Linked DNA regions of Cellulophaga sp. L1A9. The protein of the gene in region 2 interacts with the protein of the main gene of each other region in a pairwise test. Links are inferred from orthologs where the notes say so. Each region holds a gene or a part of one and is shown on either strand. Other genes may lie near its edges. The genes, in order: recJ and GQR94_RS16625.

Region 1 (3,258 bases), 2.1 Mb from region 2 along the record:
GCTGGCACGAGCGTGACGCTCGCGCTAGCGGAGCATTCTTTTAGCTTACCATATATTTCGGAAGCGTAGCAGTATCAAACTCTCCTTTATAGAGCCATTCTGGAATATAATCACTTTTTATATTAATTTTTATACCATTATCGTATGCCAAGGCAACTGCCCCTAAAAGACGCCAACTTATCCAACCATCTGAATCGTTACAGCGGTTATTTTTTTTTGTGTCATAATACGTTCTGTGTCTGGTAAGTGCTTCTATTAATTGCGCATTAAAATCTTCTTCATTATTTCGCAAAAGCGCTTCATATAAAAACAACAAGGGCTCGTATAAATAGGTTACAAATTCTATGGCAAAGCCTTCCTGTAAATAATCTCCAGAATCTGCGTAGGTAGATTTAATAGCATCTATTAATAACTTCTCCCTTGTTTTGGGGTTAGTATGTAAACTACAAAGAAAATGGAGCATGTTTTTATCTAAAGTATCCCAACTTGTTTCTGCCCGATCCATAGCACTATCTGTAATACCTTCCAATACATTTAAACCTGCTTGGTCTCGTAAAACTCTAAAAATACCGTAAGCATTTAACCAGTCGGCAAAGCCCATATTGCTTTTGTAGGCAACACCCATATGCTGTACAGGTTTGTCTCTAAATTGTACGGTTACTTCTGTACCTGCAGAGTATGCTAAATGATAAAAGGCTTTTGCTAAAACTCGCCAGTAAAATAGTAGTTTAGTTTGCGAGGCTCTGTCTTGATTTTGACAGGTTGCATATTTGTTAAAGTCATTTAAAGCGTGTTTTGTAACAGTACCTATAGTATTTGTTGCAACACTTTTCTCAAAAATTTCAAAAAATTCATTCTCTATTGTATATATTCTTTTTTGAGCATTATTTAAGAAACGTTCAAAATGCTCAGCGGGTATTATAGTTTTATTAATTTCCATAAATATCAAATTGTCAGGAGTGCAGGACAGCTTAAATTAATCTACTTTATATCCCTCAATTTCAATTGCAAACTCACATTGCCTTGCCATTCATTTTCATCAATAGAAAAAACAGCGCTAAAGGGTTTTCTACCTGTTAACATGGGTAATTTATCACCTAAATTAAAACCAATTCCACCAATAGGGCCATAGCCATTTTGGGTAACCGCAAATTTTAAATGTTTCCCTTCTTCACCTACGCCCTTTGCATACCCAGAATCTTGAATATTTTCTGCCATAAAAACAGGCGTCATATTCTCCGGACCAAAAGGTTCAAACTGATTAATGATACGCATCAGTTTAGGCGTAATGTCTTTTATCTCGATGAGCATGTCTACTGCAATCTCAGGAATTAATAAATTAGGATCTATGGTTTCCGAAACTACTTTTTCAAACTGATGTTTAAAATTATTGTACTGATCCTCTAGTAAAGTAAGTCCAGCTGCATATTTGTGTCCCCCGAACTGTTCTATATAATCTGCACAACCTTCGAGTGCATTATACACATCAAAGTCTTTTACGGAACGTGCAGAAGCCGCCAACTTATCACCACTTTTTGTGAACACTAAGGTTGGTCTATAATAGGTTTCCGTAAGTCTAGAGGCTACAATACCGATTACTCCTTTATGCCATGTTTCTTTATACACCACAGACGTAAAACCTTCTTCCTCTTTATTTTCAATAATCTGAGTAAGTGCTTCCTTCGTAATTTCTTGATCCAACCCTCTCCGATCAATATTATATTTCTCTATCTCACCCGCAAACTTTTCAGCTTGGGCTTCATTAGTTTCCGTCAATAAATTAACAGCATGCTGCCCGTGTACCATTCTACCCGCAGCATTAATCCGTGGGGCAATTACAAAAACAACATCGGTAATGGTTAATACGGATTTTTTAATCTGATTGATTATTGCCTTGAAACCAGCTCTAGGGTCTGAGTTTATCACTTTTAAGCCATAATAGGCCAACACTCTATTTTCACCCGTAATAGGCACAATATCTGCACCAATAGCCGTGGCTACTAAATCTAAATAAGGAATTAAATCTTGAATAGTTTCTCCCTGTCTGGAGCCTAAAGCTTGTATCAATTTAAAACCTACCCCACACCCGCAGAGTTCATCATACGGATACGTACAATCACTTCTCTTAGGATCCAAAATAGCTATAGCGTCTGGCAAAGTATCACCAGTTCTATGGTGGTCGCAAATAATAAAATCTACGCCCTTTTCTTTGGCATAAGCCACTTTATCTACCGCTTTTACCCCACAGTCTAAGGCTATTATTAAAGAGAAATTATTATCCTCTGCAAAATCAATTCCTTTATAAGATACGCCATAACCTTCTGCATATCTATCTGGAATATAGGTAGCCACATTGGGATAAAAAGACAATAAATACGAGGACATTAAGGCTACTGCTGTAGTACCATCTACATCATAATCGCCAAAAACCAGAATATTCTCTCCTTCATTAATTGCAGTTTCTATACGCGCTACCGCAATATCCATATCCTTCATCAAAAAAGGATCATGTAGGTCTGATAACTGAGGTCTGAAAAACAATTTTGCTTCTTCAAAAGTAGAAATGCCGCGTTGCAATAATAATTGCGCTACAAGATCTTCTACGTTTAAAGCACTGGCAAGTTCCTTAATTTTTTCTTCTTCGGGTTTGGCTTTAATCGTCCAGCGCATAATGTGTTAAGTAACATATTTTAAAAAAGGTTGCTATTGTCAGTTCGCGTATTTTTTGAAGCGTAGTGCAGAAAAATGTATCGAGAACTTTTACTTGGTTGCAAAGGCTCTTGGTACATTCTTCTTATTAGTTGGCACTACAAATAAAGTACTTGGACTGAAATTGAAGATATCAAGTTCGTGTGGTTTTGAACTTGATACTTGAACTTAATTTTTGATCTTAAGCTTCAATACTCTTATTTATTATGGAAAAACGTATTTATTTCTACCTCAGCAAACTGACGAAACATTTCCATTACGCCACAATATTTTTCTACGGATAAATCTACTGCCCTTTGCAATTTATCTTCTTTAAGATTAGCGCCATGAAAATGATATTCTACCGCTACTTTATCATAAAACTTTGGATGCTCATCCGTCAAATTTGCAATGGTTTCAATATGAAATTCTTCTACGTCTAATTTCATTTTTTTTATTAATGCTGCTACATCCAATCCTGAGCATCCTGCAAGAGAAGAAAGCATTAATGCTTTAGGTCTGTACCCATTACCATCACCACCATCTTCTTTAGCAATATCTATTTTTAAA
Region 2 (3,358 bases):
AAACAGCTACAATATAGTAACATGACCTGAAGCCACATTAAAAAATTAGATGGGCTTTTCACTAATGCGGATGCCTTATGGTTAAGCCGGAATCTAGCTATTGTTTACCTGAAGAGAAGTCTATAACCGTAATCATAGGAACGGGCATCGGTATTTCTATATTAAGCGCATTGTCACTTGGACTGAATTATTTTGGAACGTAAGAGAAAAAACAAATACTATAGAGAAGTTTTTCGTGTTGCAATCGGTTTTCGGCACCCTTTCTAGTTTCCTTTACTGCACATAAAACACTAGAAATGATGATGGTGGAAACTTTTTATTTTCTAAAACCGAATGCACTCTTCTTTTTAAACTGTAGCGATTCTATATACGAATCAACTCCATCGTAGTTTCTGGTTTTCATTTGCGTTCGATGATCAATGTATTTTAACTATTTTTGTTTCTGTAATGAAAGTATGTATCGCCGAAAAGCCAAGTGTTGCCCGTGAAATTGCTGCCGTTTTAGGAGCAAATGTAAAATGTGATGGCTATTATGAAGGTAATGGTTATGCCGTAACTTATACATTTGGTCATTTGTGTACACTATTTGAGCCTAATGATTATAAACCACATTGGAAAAGTTGGGACCTTAATAACCTTCCAATGTTACCAGATAAGTTTAGAACAAAAGTAGTGGACAACGCAGGGATTCAAAAGCAATTTAATATTGTAAAAAAGTTATTTGACAAAGCTACTTTAGTAATCAATTGTGGTGATGCTGGGCAAGAGGGAGAATTAATACAACGTTGGGTCATAGACCAAGCAGCTTATAAAGGGGAAGTACAACGTTTATGGATTTCCTCCTTAACCACTGAAGCCATAAAAGAAGGTTTTAAAAAATTACAACCTTCCTCCAAATACGACAATTTATATTACGCAGGATTTTCTAGAGCTATTGGCGATTGGCTTTTGGGAATGAATGCTACACGTTTATATACCGTTAAACACGGTGGCTATAAGCAAATGTTATCCGTAGGTAGGGTGCAAACCCCTACATTGGCAATGATTGTTAACCGCTATAAGGAAATTGAAAACTTTAAGCCTGAACCTTATTGGGAGTTACAGACGTTGTATCGAGATACCTTATTTAACTGTGAAAAAGGACGATTTTTAAAAAAAGAAGAGGGAGAAGCTTTTGCTAAACAAGTAAAAGAGAGCGATTTTGAAATCGTATCCATAACCAAGAAAAAGGGAAAGGAATATGCCCCTAAACTTTTTGATCTTACAGGGTTGCAGGTATATTGTAATACTAAATTTGGCTTTTCGGCAGATGAAACCTTAAAAATGGTTCAGAAGTTATACGAACAAAAGGTCGTAACTTATCCTAGGGTGGATACAACATTTTTACCGAATGATGTTTACCCTAAAGTCCCAGGGATTTTACAAAAATTAACAAAATATCAAAAGCTTACTGAGCCTATTTTAGGAGGGAAGATAAAAAAGTCTGCTAAAGTATTTAATGACAAGAAAGTAACGGACCACCATGCTATTATTCCAACAGGGGTACAAATGAATTTGCAGCAGAACCAACAAAAGGTGTATGATATTATTACCAAACGTTTTATAGGTGTTTTTTATCCCGATTGTACAGTATCTAACACAACGGTATTAGGAAATGTAGATACCGTAACATTTAAAACAACCGGAAAAGAAATTTTAGAAAAAGGGTGGAGGCTTGTCTTTGAAAACCCAGAAGCAAAAACTACAAGTGAAAAAGGAATATTACCTTCTTTTATAAAAGGGGAGAAGGGACCACATGAACCTTCTTTTTTAGAAAAAGAAACAAAGCCACCAAATCAATTTACAGAAGCTACTTTATTGCGTGCTATGGAAACAGCAGGTAAGCAAGTAGACGATGATGAAATGAGAGAATTGATGAAGGAAAACGGTATAGGTAGACCTTCAACTAGGGCTAATATTATAGAAACACTATTTAGAAGAAAATATATTGAACGGAATAAAAAGCAACTATTACCTACGCAAACAGGAATACAGCTTATTGGTACTATAAAAAACAAATTGTTAACCTCGGCCGAGCTTACAGGTTTATGGGAAAAACAATTGAAAGAGATTGAAAATGGAAGTTTTCATGCAGGTGTTTTTATCAATAATATGAAACAAATGATAGATGATTTGGTGTATGAAGTCCGCCTCGAAAAAAGGCATACTAAAATTTCCCATACCACCACTGCAGTAGTGCCAAAGTTGATAAAAGAAAATAAAAAAGGAGTAGTACATGGAAAATCCTGCCCTAAATGTAAAAAAGGAACGCTTTTAAAAGGAAAAACGGCTTACGGATGCAGCGCTTACAAAGCAGGATGTGCCTTAGTGCTCCCTTTTACTTTCCAAGAGAAAAAAATATCTGAGAAACAATATTTGCGTTTATTAGAAAAAGGATGTACTGTAAACCTCAAAGGCTTTAAAACAACCAATGGTCCTAAAGAAGGTTTATTGCGTTTTAACGAGCAATTTGAATTGCAGTTAGAAGAAAAGAAGTCTGCCACAAAATCAAAACCAGACACTATCCCTAACCCTATACCTTGTCCTTTGTGTAAAAAAGGAACCGTCATTAAAGGTAAAACAGCATACGGGTGTAGTGATTATCAAAACGGGTGTAAGTTTAGGTATCCTTTTGATGTTTTACGAGAAAAAGCAAAGGGGACTCCCTTAACCAAAGCATTGGTTGTTGAGTTACTCAACCAACAGGGCTAATTAGTAATCATCCTCATTTAAAAGAAGCGCATTAAAATAGTCTTATTTACCTAGTACTTCAGTAGAAAAGTAAACCGGAATAATTATGCATTACTAAGTGAGCAACCTATAGCATACTGCATTTATACCTATGTCTTCATTTTAGTCTAAACCTGTTTTTAAGGTCAATTTTCTTGCCGAATTTATTCCCAGTTGGTAATTAATTCATTCAATCCAATTTTAATTCCGTCATAAAAGTTGCCGTTCTTAAATTCAGGTACTATGGTATTCGTAATTATTTCATTACAAATTCTATCCGTTAAAACCTCTCGAGTTCCAGATCCCGTTGCAATTCCTATCTGTTTGCAAGGCTTACATATAATTATTACCATACCATTATTTTTATCATTACTGCCAACTCCCCAAGCTTGTCCTAAATCTGTTCCGTATTCTTGGATATTATCATAAGGTGTTAAGCGCTCTATAGTAACCACTACAATTTGTCTATTAGTTTCATTTTCATAATCATAAAGTAGTGTGTACAATTCCGAACGTTGCGATTCGGTAAAAACTTGTCCGTAGTCATTTATAATTCCAATAGGCTCTGGAAAAGGGGATTTTTCTATCT

The links.
Region 1: the proteins of GQR94_RS16625 (region 2) and recJ interact in binary tests that used the Escherichia coli proteins (3 or more experiments, as listed by UniProt). The link is inferred for Cellulophaga sp. L1A9 from one-to-one orthologs.

Annotation. Positions count from the first base shown.
Region 1 is NZ_CP047027.1:1,692,814-1,696,071, forward strand. What follows is about bases 327-3,247. They hold recJ (single-stranded-DNA-specific exonuclease RecJ), read right to left. Parts: upstream 2,671-3,247; coding sequence 982-2,670; downstream 327-981. Other genes in these bases: GQR94_RS07210 (immunity 49 family protein), read right to left, coding at 327-940; GQR94_RS07220 (OsmC family protein), read right to left, coding at 2,907-3,247. Also shown: more of GQR94_RS07210, read right to left, coding at 41-326; more of GQR94_RS07220, read right to left, coding at 3,248-3,258. UniProt on the Escherichia coli protein: Single-stranded-DNA-specific exonuclease.
Region 2 is NZ_CP047027.1:3,775,415-3,778,772, forward strand. The notes cover bases 79-3,099. They hold GQR94_RS16625 (DNA topoisomerase 3), read left to right. Parts: upstream 79-447; coding sequence 448-2,751; downstream 2,752-3,099. Other genes in these bases: GQR94_RS16630 (YgcG family protein), read right to left, coding at 2,934-3,099. In the rest of the region: more of GQR94_RS16630, read right to left, coding at 3,100-3,358.